Halococcoides cellulosivorans: one gene and its partner. The main gene of each other region encodes a partner of the protein of the gene in region 2 in a complex. Links are inferred from orthologs where the notes say so. Each region holds a gene or a part of one and is shown on either strand. Other genes may lie near its edges.

Region 1 (7,114 bases), 420 kb from region 2 along the record:
ACCAGTATGTCTCGAACGTCGACGTCACCGTCGAGGATCTCTTCGACCCGGTCGAGCAGTGCCGTCGTCTTCCCGCTCCCCGGCCCCCCGAACAGTCGCGTCACGTGCGTTCCGTCGGTCATTGCACATCTAGACGCGCTCCAGTCCTATAAACGACGTGACTTCTGGCTCCAGACGGCCGACTAGCGGTACAGCGAGACGTAGAGCGCCGCGAACCCGACCGCGAACGGAACCATCCGCGTCGTGTGGAAAAACACCTGGAGGAGTTCGGATCCGCCGGCCGACGTCCCGATCTGGGTGACGACGTTCCCCAGCGCGACGCCCATACTGAGGAAGGCAAAGCCGATGAAGGCGTACTGGAGACGCTCACTGCCCGAATCGCGGTAGGCCTGGAAGCTGATGACCGTGATGCCCAGCGAGAGTCCGAACACGACGAACTGCATGACGATCAAGACGCCACGGGCGACGAGCACGGCGAAGTCCATTCTGTCCGGATCCGTTCGACCCCCCGGGTATTAATCCTTGAGTATTGCTCTCACGGCGTGGCGCCGCCCGTGACACCGATCTCAGGCCGCGTTCGTGTCGAGTCGGTCGAGCAGGCGCTCGGACTCGCCGTCCATCCGACCGATCAACTCGCGGACGGTCGATCGCGTCGCCGTCGAGACGGGGGCAGCGACCATGCCGACGTCTGGCTGGCCGTACACGACCGTCCAGTCCGACGGCGCGAGCGCGACGACGGGCAGGGTCGCGAGGTCCTCTTCGCCGTCGACACGGACGAGCACGCGTTGCTCGGGGACGGTCAGGCCCACCTCGATCGCTTCGAGCAGCGCCGTCGTGATCGTGCCCGCGGGGTTCGCGGTCTCGATGCGCTGATCGAACCACGCGTCGGGCCCACCCTGGTCCGGACGGACCGACTCCAGGACCGTCTCCTCGACGGCCGACCGCTCGGTGCGTTCGTCGACGAGCGCGAGCGCGGGTGAGTGACCCGCCTCCAGGAGGTGGTAGGTGACGATGTCGCCCACCGCGGCGATCGGGCCGTCGACGTCGGCCAGCAGTGCCGCCGCGTCCTCGTAGACCGGGCCGAGCGCCTCGCGCAGGTCGTCCCGAAGCTGATCCGGGACACTCACGAGCACGTCGGAGCGATCGTCGGGCGCGGACACGGTTAGCGGACCTTCAGCGCGTACTTTCCGGGCTCGGTGACCTCCATCTCGGTGGCGATCTCGCTGTCCTCGGGGTGGCCGATCACGACGTAGCCCGCCCAGTCTTCGGTCAGCGAGTTCGACCCACACGCCATGCAGGCGTCGCCCTCGGTGATTTCGGCGTCCTGGACGCGGTGACACTCCCGGCAGACGAGTCGCTTAGCCATCGGCCTCACCCGTCTGTGCCTGGCGGGCCTCGTACTCGCTGTCGAGCCAGCCGAGTTTGCCCAGGCCGACCTGTTTGGCCGTCAGGCCGATCTTCGAGTCCCGCGGGTTGCGCTCGTCGATCGATTTGGTGACGATCCGTGTGCGCACCGAATCGCCGACGCCGAGGGCCTTGTCGTCCTCGCGTGAGGCCAACCGCTGATTCTCGCCGTCGTAGGCGAGGTATTCGTCGGCGATCTGTGAGACGTGCAGGAGGCCGTCGACCGGGCCGAGGCCGACGAACGCGCCGAATTCGACGACTTCGACGACCTCGCCGTCGACGACTTCCTGCATGTGGGGGTCGAACGTGATCGCGTCGAACTCGGCGGTATAATAGACGCCGGGCTGGTTGGGCACGACCGCGCCCGTGCCGATGTCGTGGACGTCGATCACCGAGACGACCGATCCGACCTCTTCGTCGAGGCGTCCTTCGAGTTTGTCCCGCAGCAGCTTCGTGATGAGCTCCGGAGTCACGTCGTCGAGGTGTTCGGGGGGCACCTCGACGGTATCCCGGAGTCTGACGCGTTTGTACATGTTATGGTCGAGTGAGCGTGAGTTTGTGCTGGCCCCTTGAACTAACTACCGGAACGCCCGCGTCGAGCAACACCCGCCGCAACGCGGCGTCGTTGGTGACGACGTGGGTGACGCCGGGCTCGTGAGCGAGGTCGACGACGGCCTGATCGCCCGATTCGGCGGGCGTCTCGCGGATCGTACACCGCTCGGCCAGGTCGAGGCCGACGCCGGCGGCCGTCGCGGCCTCGCCACTGCCCGCGGCGAGTCGTTCCAGTTCCGCGTGGACGGCCGCGGGGACGACGTAGTCGGGATTCCCGAGCAGGCGGTCGCACTCGTCGAAGACGCGGACGCCGACCTCGACGGGCGCCATGAGGGCGTTCGCGTCGAGGACGACTGTGGGGGGCATCCGACGGACGGTCGCCGTCGAGCCAGTTGACCGTTTCGGATCGACCGGGCTGTCGCGTCAGTGATCGTGATCGCTCTCGCCCTCCGTGGCCTCGTGATTCAAAGATTCGATCTTCGTCCGCGCACCCTCTGGGAGGGCGGACTGCGGGGCAGCCAGCCCCGGGCCGTCGCTCGATTCCCCGACGACGATCGACCCGAGCATCCCGCCGGCCTCGTGGGGTCGACAGAAGTAGTCGTAGACGCCCGTGATTTCGAAGGTCTTCGTGAACTCCGCGCCCTCCTCCGCGATGGTGGTGCTGTCCCAGGCCGCCGCAGCCTCGGGAATTCGGTCCGGGCGATCGTTGGCCGACGCGTACGCCGTCGCGGTGTGGACGCCGCTCTCCAGCGTCCAGGTGACCGTCTCGCCGGGTTCGATCCGGAGGACGTGCGGGTGAAAGTGGTGGCCGTCGCCGTTGCTGACCATCTCGACGGTGCTGCCGTCCGGGCCCGCTCCGCCGTCGCCGGACGAACAGCCGGCGAGTCCGAGGACGGCGAGGCCGCCGGTGCTCGCGAGATACTGCCGTCGCGTCACTGCTGTCGCGTCCATCGGTCACCTCCATGCGGCCCACGCACGACCGAGGCGTGGTGGACCGTGTCGTGTGTCACGCTCACAGGAGCAGGGCACGCAGTCACGACAAGTGAGGCACACGCAACCGGCAACTCTCGGCCGGGGGCTGGCGAACGCTTAACCGCTCGACGCCGATACAGTCGGTCCTGTGACCTTCGAGGCCGACACCGTCCTGGACCTGCTTGGCGATCCGGTCGTTCGAGAGATTCTGGTCGTCGCGGGGCGATCGCCAGCCTCGGTGCGGACCCTCGAAACCGAGTGTGGCGTCGCGAAATCGACGATCTACCGCCGCGTCTCGGAGATGGTCGAGGCGGAGATGCTCGTCGAGCACACGCATATCGACCCGGACGGGAACCACCACCAGGTGTACGAAACCGTGATCGACCGACTGGAACTCGACGTCGAAGCGGACGGGCTCGACCTCCGGAATATCGACCGTGGCGACCCCAGCGACCGGGTCGACGAACTCTGGGACGACGTCGGTGAGGACTGATCAGCCGCCGGTGCCGACGCGGCACTCGATCGCGATCCTCGCGCGCTCGCCCACGGCGACCGGGCGGACGGCACCGACGCGGCGCTCGACGCAGATCGACGAGCAGCCCCGTCGACGTGACGAGAAGGACCAAGGTGGCGTGGGTCGTCGTCTCGGCCATGCGTCGGCTCACGGATCGGCCGGAGGGAGGCCATCGCATTCGCGGTCGCCTCTACGCGGCGTGTTTCGTCGTGCTAACAGTACCGTTCGTCGTGGCGGGTGCCCGCTCGATCGCAGGGGGGTCGACGACGGTTACGGTGCTCGGGAGTCTCGCAGTGCCCGTCTTCGCGGTGGGCGTCTACGGGCTCATCAATCCGCGCGTTCTGGGCGTCCAGCACGAGGAGGGTGCGCTCGTCGCGATCGCTCTCCTCGCAGTCGTGTACGCCGTCGTCCTGTGAAACCGGGCCGGGTCGAGCGACGTGACTGCCTGGGTGGGACGACCGGGCGTGCGCCCGAAGGAAGGTGGTCTTTCAGCCGTCGAGCGTGCCGATGCCGATCAACCGCCAGCGCGACCCGACGCGGCGGTTGATCGCGATCTTCGCGCCCTCTCGGGCGGCGACCGGGCGCTTGAGCGCGACCTCGGCCTCGCCGCCGCGCGCGCTCGTGACCGATCCGACCGTCGTCGCCGTGCGCACCGTCAACATCAGCGGTTCGCCCGTCGAGACCTCGTCGACGTCACCGTCTGCGCCGACGACGCGATCGAGCAGGTCGATCTTCATCGTGAATTTGTCCCGCACGGGCGGGAGCGTCCCCGGCGGGCCGGCGACCTGGCCCGCGAGTGCGTCGCCTTTGGTGAGCGACGGGTCGAGGCCGGTGCCCGCGCCGAGCAGCCCACCCGGACGGACCGAGTCGACGGGGTCGCCACCGGCCTGGAGCGACCGGAGCGTCGTCGTGATCGACTCGTAGGTCGTCTGCCCGCCGGACTCGACCTCGCGGCCGGGCACGAGTTCGATCTCGTCGTCGACGGTGAGTTCGCCGCTGAGCAGGGTGCCGCCGACGACGCCGCCCGTCAACTGATCGGGCGTCGCACCCGGACGATTGATGTCGAAACTCCGGGCGACGAGCAACTCGGCGTCGGCGTCGGAATCGCGCTCGGGCGTGGGGATCTCTTCTTCGATCGCCTCGATCAGCAGGTCGGTGTTGACCTCCTGTTGGGCGCTGATCGGGACGATCGGAGCGTCCTCCGCGACGGTCCCCGCGATGAACTCCTGGATCTGCTCGTAGTGCTCTGCGGCGCGCTCGCGGTCGACGAGGTCGATCTTGTTCTGTGCGACGACGACGTTCTCGATGCCGATCGAGTCCAGCGCCATCAGGTGCTCTTCGGTCTGGGCCTGGGGGACGTCCTCGGTCGCAGCGATGACGAGCACGGCGCCGTCCATGATCGCCGCGCCCGAGAGCATCGTCGCCATGAGCGTCTCGTGGCCCGGCGCGTCCACAAAGGAGACCGTCCGCAAGAACTCGGTCTCACAGTCGTGTTCGGGACAGGTCTCTGCGACGGTGTACCCCGCCGCGTCCTCACACTCCGGACACCGACGAAAGGTCGCGTCGGCGTAGCCGAGTCTGATCGAGATGCCCCGCTTCATTTCCTCGGAGTGTTGGTCGGTCCACTCCCCGCTGAAGGCCTCGACGAGCGTCGTCTTGCCGTGGTCGACGTGCCCGACGAGACCAATGTTCACCTCCGGTTGACGATGTTCTGTCATCTCGGGAGTAATCGTACCGGAGTTTCGGCCGGTGGCGGTGATAAAGGCGTTGTTCTCGGTGGGCTGTCGGGAGTCCCGAGCGGACCGATGCGACGCCAGCGCTGGCGACTGTGGAGCCGATTCGCTTCCGCCGATCTGGACTGAATGGTTGTCTGAAGCCCCATCGGGGCGGTTTCTTCGTCCGATGGTTGTGACTCTCAGTTATTTTCCAATAGATTAACGGCGTCAGAAAACAAATTAGTTCGAACGAGAGCGTCAATCTATGCCCGACCGATCACAATCACCGGAGGAGGACCAGGTTTGCACCCGACGGAGCGCGCTCAAGGCGGGGCTGGCGACGACACTGGGCGGGGTCGTCGTCGGGAGCCACGTCGCGAGTGGGGCGGAGTCGACAGCGGCCACGGACGACGAGACGCCGACGTCCCGGACCACCTCGACGCGAGTGATCACGGGGCATACGCCCCCCGAAATCGAACCCACTATCCAGGTCGACGACGGGCCGATTCAGGAGACAACCAGTGTCACCGTGGCCCCGGGGACGCCGGTGACACTCGCACTGCACGTGACCAGTGGGAGTGTCTACGACTGGTTCTGGGACGACGGATCGACCGGCCGCGAACGGACGGTGCGTCCGACCGAAACCACGGGCTATGTGGCCGAGTACAGTGCACCCCCATATTTTTCCGGGAGCGTCCGATTCGACGTGTTCGTCGAGGGCGACCCGACGCCGACGCCGACCGATCCGACGACGACGCCGACGCCGGAGTCGGGCCCGACGTGGCCGGCCGATCCGGGGGCCACCGATCCCGACGGCGATGGCCTCTACGAAGACCTGAATGGAAACGGCCGGATCGACTTCCCCGACGTGAACGCGCTGTTCCAGCACACCGGCACGGAGGCTGTGGCCGCCAACAGCCAGTATTACGACGTCGATTCGGACGGGAGCGTCGACCTCCAGGACGTCCTCGCGCTGTTCGAAGACGTCTGACCGACTCGGTTCGGTCTCGATGGCCTGTCGCTATCCGAGCGTGATCATCGCGATGCCGAGCACCGCGAGCAGCGCGGCGACGAGTCGCACGCGGAGGTACTTCTCGTGGAGCACGAAGCCGCCGATCAGGACGGCGACGACGGCCTGGGCGTTGACGATCGGTGACCCCACACTCGCGGGGATCACCTGGAAGGCGAGCAAGACCAGGTGATTCCCGACGGCGACGAGGAGCCCCGCCGCGAGAAAGAGTGGGAGGTCGTCCCGAAAGCCCGTGGGCATCTCCCGCCGGACGGCGAAGGGCAGCACCATCAGCGTCGTGATCGCGAACATGATCGGAATGTACGTCTGTGGGGGGACGCCCAGGTGGTCGGCATCGACGATGAAGCGCTTGCCCACGTCGACGAACCCGAAGGTGAGCGCGCTCGCGAGCGCCAACTGGGCCGCCCGCGAGGTCGCCGCACGGCGGATCGGCTCGAACAGTTCGCCCGGGCGGTAGTTCGCGACGTAGATCGCGACCGTGGCGACGAGGACGCCCGCGATCTGGAGTCCCGAGAGGATCTCACCGAGCGCGATCACCTCGATCGGGAGGACGAACACGGGGACGATCTTGCTGATCGGCGCGACGTAGGAGGCCTCGCCACGCACGAGCGCGTGGAAAAAGAAGAGGACGGCGACGCCGGTGAGCACGGCGACGGCGACGATCGTCCCCACCGTCCGGGGGTCCGCACCACCGGGGAGTGCGGGCCCGTCGAGCGTGAGCACCGCGAACGGCAGGTAGGTCAACAGGGCGATCGAGTTGATCGTCGCGAGAAAGATCGGGAACGGATAGTCGGTGAAATACTCCTTGATCGCGACGAGGTAGACGCCGAAGAGCAACGCAGCGACGCCGGCGAACAGATACCCGAAGAGCACGCACGCCCTTCGCGGCCCGGCCCCAAGAGCGTCGCGGCTCGCCGGTCGTGATTG
Region 2 (7,208 bases):
ATGAGGTTGCTGTCCGAGCCCTCGCCACGGTGGAGCCACGGCGTCGGAATGCCCTCGGCGGCCGAGGCCGACCCCACGAGGCCACCGCCCGCAGCGAGTAGCCCCGCTCCTGCCGTCGTGCGCAAAAATTGCCGTCGCGTCGAAGAGGTGTGTTCTGTCATGGTGATCTGGGCTGATCGCCCTCCGCGATCGTTCACGTTAATTACGGGTCGAACGCACCAAAAAGATTCCGTCGCGAGCGAAACGGCGAAGCCCCTGGCGGTCGACGCTCCACCGATGAGTGACTGGCTCCCCGGTGACCCGTCAGATCGGCCGCGGGTCGGCGCCGCGACCGATCTCCGTTTCCTGGAGCGTCCAGCGGCGTTCTGTGAGCACGTTGGGGCCCTCGGACTGGAACACGTCGAGTTCAAGCGCGGCTACCTCGGCAGTCGGTCGACGCCACCGGCGGCCCGACTGGGGGCGATCGCCGCCGAGTACGGCCTGACGGTCTCGATGCACGTCCCCTTTCGGGACTGCAACGTCGCGGCGTTCGATCCCCGGACGCGACACGCCGCGGTCGAGACCATCCAGGAGACGATCACCGACGCCGCGGCGGCAGACGCACTCGCGGTCGTGGTCCACGGTGGATCGGTTCCCGCGCGCTACCCCGATCACGTCACCTCACGCGCACGTGAGGGTGCGATCGAGTCTCTGCAGACACTCACCGCGCACGCCGAACGCGTCGGCGTTCCGCTCGCCCTCGAAAACCAGCCGCGGACCGATCGCGATCGGCGGTTCACCACGACGCCCGACGACCTCGCGGCGATGTGCGAGGCGGTCGACACAGTCGAGCGATCGCTCGACGTCACCCTCGACGTGGGTCACGCGACCGCGTCGGGTCAGGACTGGCACCGTTACGTCGATCGGTTCGGTGATCGAATCCGGGCGGTCCACATGCACGACAACGACGGAACCCGGGACGCCCACGAACCGTTCGAGGACCTTGCGAGCGTCCTCGACGCCGTCAGCGCCGACTACGCGGTCTTCGAGGTCAAATCGCTCGACGATCTTCAGGCCTGTGTCGACGCGGCCCGGTGAGCGTCGCCGTCACTCGCGGTCGCCGCGCCGCTCAACAGATCGACTTCGGCTCGATCCCCTCGGCTTCGAGGCGGTCGACGTACGCCTCGTAGGCCGCGTCGACGGCGTCGAGCGCCGCGGACTCGATCGCGTCTCGGTCGACGTCGGCACTCTCGACGGCGCTACAGACCGCCTTCCGGAACTCCTTGCGATTCGTGACGACCGAGCGCACGGTGTCGGCGTCGCCGGGTTGGGCCTGCCCGACGAAATAGCCCGTCTCCTGTTCGCCCAGGTGGATCGCGACGGTCGCCCAGCCGACGAGCGTCCCGAGCGTCTCGGCTTCGCTGCCCGCGAGTTCGAAATCGACCAGTGGGTCGATCGGCTCGCCAGCGAGATCTGACAGCGTCTCGGCGTCCTCTCGCGCCCGGGATTCGAGGTCGGCCGCCCACGACTCCTCACGGTCGGCCAGCCGGTCCGCGACCGCATCGCTCAGGGCCGCACTGGCCGCGACGATCGTCGGCCCGTCCATCGCGCCACGCGTCGTCGCGTAGAGGGCCTTCGAGGAGCCCAGTCGCGAGAGTTCCGTCTGCCGCTCGTCGGTCAGCGTCTCACGGACGCAGTCGGTCATACTGGATCTGGGGAACCTCGGGGCTTGTAGACTCCGGCCGGGTCCAGCGTTGCCGGGTCCGCGATACCGACCGTTTAGGTCGTCGGGCTCCGAACACGCGAACATGAACGCGTCGCTGGCGACGGGCTATCGGTGTCGGGACTGTGATCGGAGGCTCTCCGATCCGTCGGACTGCCCGGACTGTGGTGGACTCGCGCGGGTCGACATCGAGGCCGCTGGCGGTGCGAACGCGCTCGATTCGCCCTGGACCGACTGGCTGGTCGAGTCCGGCCCGCCGACAGAGGCCGGCATCGGCGGGACGCCGCTCGTGAGTGCGCCCGCAACCGCAGCGGCGTTCGACGTCGCTGGCCTCGCGATCAAACGTGAGGGCGCGAATCCGACGGGATCGATCACCGATCGCGGCCTCGCACCGGCCATCGCGGCAGTCACGAGTGAGGCGGTCCACCTCGCGAGTCCGGGCCCCGGTGCGCGCTCGGCCGCCGCGCTGGCGGCCCGGGCGGGTCTCGACGCGACGCTCGTCGTGCCCTCCCGATCGCGATTCGACGCGAAGGCGATGGTCAACGTCTACGGCGGCGAGATGCGTGTCGTCGAGGGTCGATACGACGACGCACGCGCGGCCACCGCAGACCTCCCGGGCGCGTCGCTGGCCCCGTTCGCGACGGGCCGACGGATCGCCGGCCTCCGAACGATCGCTGTCGAACTCGCCGGGGCGGACCTCGACGCGATCGTCGTCCCGATCGGCCACGGTCACCTCCCGATCGCACTGGACGATGGGTTCGTGGACTGCCTGGCCTGTGGCGCGATCGAGACCGTCCCCGACCTGTACGCCGCTCAGCCCGCTGGCTGTGCGCCGATCGTCGACGGCGAGCCAGTCGACCGGCCCGACACGGTCTGTGGCGCGCTCGAAATCCCCGATCCCGTCGCTCCCGAGCGGACGCGCGCGGCGGTCGTGGACGGCGTCGCCGTCACCGACGACGACCTGCTCGCGACGGCGGTCGACACTGCGCGGCGTGACGGTGTCGCGACGAGCACGGCTGGCGGGGTCGGCCTCGCGGCAGTCCGACGACTCCGGGCCGACGGAGCACTCGACGCGACCGATCGCGTCGCCGTGATCGATCCGCTGACGGCACGCTCGGACGCCGACATCCTCAGAAGCCACCTGATGCGAACGGGCGAGTGAGTGCGGTCGGTCGATCCGGCCGCGTTCCTGACGGAGAATCGATCAGCCGATGTACCGGAGGTCTTCGTCGGACGGGGTCGGCGTCCCCTGCTCCATCTCCTGGATGCGCCGGACGACGTCTTCCATCTCGTCGGCACGCTCTTCGAGTGACTCGTAGGCCAACTCGATGTCGAGATACGCTTCGAGGGTCTCCAGGACGGCTCGGGCGGCCTTGGGGTCGACCAGATAGCCGCTGGTCTCGCCCATCAGACACGCTGCCGAGAAGCCCCGTCGGTCTCCGATCCCCAGAAGAAGCCCCGAAATCCCGACGATTCCGCCGGCGGGCTCGTCGTCGCGGAACTCCACGCCGACGGCTTCGAGGTCGTCGGTGAGTTCGTCGTCAGCGACCGCGCCGATCACGTCGTACTCCTCGATGAGTTCTCCGATCGGGACGCCACCGAGTGCGAACGCCGTCTCGACGCCGAACTCCTCGGCCACGTCGAGGATCGTCTCGGTGAGTCCGTAGTGGCCTTCCCCGTCCTGGGCCTGGTGGTCGCCCGTCAGGACGAGCAGGTCGCGCCCGTCCTCGACCTCGATGGCGTGAAAGGCGACGTTCGCCAACTCGGCGGTGCCGTCCTCGATGGTGACCTGTGGCGGGAAGTGCGTCGAGTGGACCCGCCGGACGCAGGTACTGTCGAGCTCTTCGATCAACTGCTCGGCGGCGAGTTTGCCGACGTGACCCACGCCGGGCAGCCCTTCGACGAGCACCGGCTCCGTCAGTTCGACCTCCGCGAGAACGTCGACCTCGAACTCCTCCATGGCGTCACTCGCGGCTGCGCCGCTTAAGTGAGCGTCGGTACTCGCCGTAGGGATCCTCTGGCGAGAACGGCGCGGGCGCACTGTTGTGCGTCGGCCCGCCGCACTCCGGGCAGGTCTCACCGAGTGCGTACACCGGCCGGTCGTGGACCGTCTCCCAGTTCGCACAGACCAGAATATCGGATTTCACGTTACTCCTCGTCGGAGCGTCGGTCCCGGTGGAAGGTCGCCTCGCCGCCCGCCGCCTCGATGTTCGCGGCGGCGCGGTCGGCGCTCTCTTCGAGGTGGGATTCGGCGGTCTTGTAGTCGGGCGCTTTGACGCGGATGCGGTACTCCGGCGATCCGACGTACGTGACTTCGAGTTCGACCTCCTCGGGCACTGCGCCGTTGCCCTCGGCGGCCTCCAGGGCCTCGCGAATGACCTCGACGCCGTCGGGGGCGGCACTCGTCAGGTCGACGTAGCCCGTGACCGTCACGTACGGGACGGAGACGTTCTCGCGAGCGGTCTCGACGATGGCGTCGATCCGATCCTCGGAGAGATCGCTCTCTTCGAGCGCTTCGTGGCCGTGGATCGCGGCCTGTTCGAACCCGTCGTACATCGAGCCGAACTCCGCGAGCAGGGCGTTCGCGACGGCGGTGTAGGTGTCCTCGTCGACGTCCTCACCGAACGCCAACTCCATCCAGTTGTCGGCTTTCTGCTCGTTTTTCCACTCCTGGATCTTGTCTTTGCGCTGGTGGTCGTTGACGTCTTTCAGCGAGAGGTCGATCTGCTGGGCCGACGTGTCGACGTCGAGGACCTTCGCGACGACGCGCTGGTCTTCGCTGACGTGGTCGCGGACGTTTTTGATCCACCCGCTGGCGACCTCGCTGATATGCGAGAGGCCTTCGCGGTCCTCGTACTCGACGAGGTCGACGAACACACCGAAGTCTTCGATCTCCTCGACCCGCCCGACGACCAGTTCGCCCGGGTCGGGCCAGCCGCTGTACTTCATCGTGACTCGACGACCTCGGTGACCTCACCTTCGACGGCGGCGAGACCGCCGGTCGGGCGAGCGAGCGTGTGTCCACACACCGCACACGAGACTTCGCTGGCGGCCTTCTCGAAGACGACCTGTTCGTTCTCACAGTCCGGGCACGTGATCTGAATGAAATTGCCGGGCATGGTCAGTCCTGGAATTTGAGTCGGCCGGCGCGCCATCCTTCGCGGAGGTGGGCTTTGCCGCAATCGCTACAGCGGTACTTGAGGTTGGTCTTCTTGGTGGGTTTGTCCCCACCGGGGACCTTCGAGAACTTGCCGTCGTTCCCGATGCCCGACTGGCGTTCGCTCTGTCGACCGTCGACTTTCGTCATTCCGGAGGCCTGGCCCGTTCGGACCTTCTCGACCTCGTGCTCGTGATGTTCGTTGCAGTGAGGGCAGTACGTATTAAACCGGCGTGGCATCTCCATAGATGATCGTCCTGCCCGCGGGTTGGATAGCGGCCCATAAACCCCCTACGGTTCGCGGTGGTCGGCACTCGATTCCCGATCGGACGGCCGGAGCCGATCAAACGGTCAACACCGGTCGGTCGGTCGCGCGCATGACGCGACTCGCCGTCGACCCGACGGCGCTCGCCGCCGACGTGCCCTGATAGCCGAGCACGATGATGTCGGCGTCGACGTCGTCGGCTTCAGCGACGATGGCCTCGTGGGGCGTCCCGTGTCGTCGTGCGATTTCGCAGTCGATCGCTCTGTATTCGGCCGTTTCGAGCACCTCGTCGAGCACGTCACGACCGTAATCTTCGAGTTCGCTCACCAGCACTTCGCCACTGCTCAGCGCCGGTTCGCCCGTCACGTTCGTGTCGACGACGAACACCGCGTGGACGGTCGATTCGTACCGTTCCGCGAGATGACACGCATAATCGACGGCGTTTTTGGCGTGGTCGCTGCCGTCGGTCGCGACGAGAATGTTGCGAAACATGGGGTGGTCTACTTTCTGGTGGGTAATAGATGTGGTCACAACTATTGCCGATGATTTCTGCCAGCAGTCGGCCAGCCTCGGGCAACCGGTCGACCGATCACTCTGCCACCTTCATCCGGGAAATCGAAAGACTTCGGCCGGATGATACCGACTGGCGATGGATTTACTCGAACCCGAAAAAATATATACCACCGGTCCATACGTGGAAGTACCCATGTTCGGACTGACCACCCCCCGATCGGATCGCTTCGAGAATCGCAGCGTCGACCACTCCGTCGACCGGCCCGGGCGCGACTCCTGTGCCGTCGTCGAACCCTGAGACCGACCCGCTGGCGCGTCGGCCCTCCCCAGAGTCCACAGGTTTCCCCGTCCGCGGCACCCCCGTCCGCGGCACCCCCGTCCGCGGATTTCTTTCGAGACAGTTCGTGATCGACAGCCACGCTCCGACTCTGGCCGAAACTTTACTCGATACCAAAGTAATATATTGCCGGACGTTGTAGATTCTGTCGATGCCCTCCATCAAACGAAGCCCCAACGAGGAAAGTGAAGAGATGTCGGTCTCCATGTCGATCGACCGTCCCGGTCAGGACCGCTGTGCGGTCGTCGTGTACTGACTGGCGGTCACTGTCCGGCGAAAACGACGCATCGTGCGCTAACTGCCCGTCGTGACTGGTCGGGCCATTTCGATCCCCGTTTTTCAGTCCTGAGTCGCCGGTCCGTCGCTCAGACGAACGACGCGACGCGGTCAGCGACCGCCGAGGCGTCCGCGCCCAGCACGTACAGAATCGGCTCGATACCGAACGCGCCGGTCTGATAGAGCACGTCGGCGTCGGGGTCGTCGGCCAGGGCCGCGGCGATCGCTGCGTCCCGATCGGCTTCGGGGTCGAACGCGACGGCCGTTGCGCCCGTGCTATCGAGGCGATCGAGCAGGGCTGGCTCGTACCGGACGTTGAGTGCCGCGCGCGCGGGATGGCCCGCCGATCGGGCGGCGAGCAAAATCGAGGCGACGTGTTCGGAGACGCCGAACTCGGGGTCGTCGGGGACGACGGCCCGCCCGCCGACCTCGAAGATCCGCCCGGGGACGCCACAGACGTCCGCGAGGTCGGCCGCCGCCGGGAGACACTCGACGAGGTTGGAGCCGACCTGTGGGACCGCCGCGCCGAAGCCGGCGGTGTGTTCGAGCCGACTCAGACCGCGCCGGACCGACCCACGCACGCGCTCGGTCTGGCGGAGGCGACTCTCCGGGTCGTGCACGTCGGTGAAATCGGCGTCGGCGTCGGCCAGCGCGGGCATCGCCTCGGTGTGCAACTCCGCGATGAGGTCGCCGCGTTCGAGCTGGCGAATCAGCACTTCGAGTTCGACGAGCGCCTGTACCTGGCTGATCTCGCCGTTCGCGAGGCCGTCGGCCAACTCCTCGACGAGTGCGACGACGCGGTCGTCGCTTTGGACGCGTTCGTTCCGATCGATCTCGCCGTGGACGTACTTCGAGACCGCGCTCTGGCTGATCCCCAGCAGGTCAGCGACTTCCCGCTGGGTGCGCCCGCGATCAGCGAGCGCCTCGGCCAGCAGCGATCGGACCGTCGGAAGCACGG

Evidence for each region.
Region 1: the proteins of HARCEL1_RS08610 (region 2) and HARCEL1_RS10745 are in contact, whole or in part, in a crystal structure (PDB 3CW2), measured with the Saccharolobus solfataricus proteins. The link is inferred for Halococcoides cellulosivorans from one-to-one orthologs. Residues at the interface, in WP_009989173.1 of Saccharolobus solfataricus: Val185, Arg186, Thr187, Asn188, Glu189, Pro190, Leu191, Gly192, Val193, Glu194, Ile196, Lys197, Ile200, Ser201, Leu204, Ile217, Lys218, Ile219, Tyr220, Thr221, Ile222, Gly223, Ala224, Pro225, Tyr227; in WP_009988771.1 of Saccharolobus solfataricus: Asp222, Lys225, Pro226, Gly227, Thr228, Gln229, Phe230, Asn231, Leu233, Lys234, Gly235, Leu259, Phe273, Thr274, Lys275, Tyr300, Leu301, Asp302, Pro303, Ser304, Leu305, Lys307.

Annotation. Positions count from the first base shown.
Region 1 is NZ_CP028858.1:2,163,576-2,170,689, reverse strand. The notes cover bases 3,046-5,910. They hold HARCEL1_RS10745 (translation initiation factor IF-2 subunit gamma), read right to left. Parts: upstream 5,161-5,910; coding sequence 3,931-5,160; downstream 3,046-3,930. Other genes in these bases: HARCEL1_RS10740 (dockerin type I domain-containing protein), read left to right, coding at 5,423-5,910; HARCEL1_RS10750 (hypothetical protein), read left to right, coding at 3,556-3,858; HARCEL1_RS10755 (winged helix-turn-helix domain-containing protein), read left to right, coding at 3,077-3,421. In the rest of the region: HARCEL1_RS10790 (UvrD-helicase domain-containing protein), read right to left, coding at 1-122; HARCEL1_RS10785 (DUF7521 family protein), read right to left, coding at 183-485; HARCEL1_RS10780 (GTP-dependent dephospho-CoA kinase family protein), read right to left, coding at 567-1,160; transcription elongation factor subunit Spt4, read right to left, coding at 1,163-1,366; HARCEL1_RS10770 (DNA-directed RNA polymerase), read right to left, coding at 1,359-1,937; HARCEL1_RS10765 (PIN domain-containing protein), read right to left, coding at 1,939-2,322; HARCEL1_RS10760 (cupredoxin domain-containing protein), read right to left, coding at 2,380-2,907; more of HARCEL1_RS10740, read left to right, coding at 5,911-6,148; HARCEL1_RS10735 (DMT family transporter), read right to left, coding at 6,179-7,060. UniProt on the Methanocaldococcus jannaschii protein: eIF-2 functions in the early steps of protein synthesis by forming a ternary complex with GTP and initiator tRNA.
Region 2 is NZ_CP028858.1:1,742,642-1,749,849, reverse strand. Bases 2,752-5,710 are described here. They hold HARCEL1_RS08610 (translation initiation factor IF-2 subunit alpha), read right to left. Parts: upstream 4,652-5,710; coding sequence 3,851-4,651; downstream 2,752-3,850. Other genes in these bases: HARCEL1_RS08595 (universal stress protein), read right to left, coding at 5,203-5,616; HARCEL1_RS08600 (50S ribosomal protein L44e), read right to left, coding at 4,824-5,105; HARCEL1_RS08605 (30S ribosomal protein S27e), read right to left, coding at 4,648-4,821; HARCEL1_RS08615 (RNA-protein complex protein Nop10), read right to left, coding at 3,667-3,849; HARCEL1_RS08620 (proteasome assembly chaperone family protein), read right to left, coding at 2,907-3,662. Outside these bases: HARCEL1_RS08640 (cellulase family glycosylhydrolase), read right to left, coding at 1-161; HARCEL1_RS08635 (sugar phosphate isomerase/epimerase family protein), read left to right, coding at 277-1,077; HARCEL1_RS08630 (hypothetical protein), read right to left, coding at 1,109-1,684; more of HARCEL1_RS08625, read left to right, coding at 1,788-2,751; HARCEL1_RS08590 (thiamine-phosphate synthase family protein), read right to left, coding at 6,340-7,208. UniProt on the Methanocaldococcus jannaschii protein: eIF-2 functions in the early steps of protein synthesis by forming a ternary complex with GTP and initiator tRNA.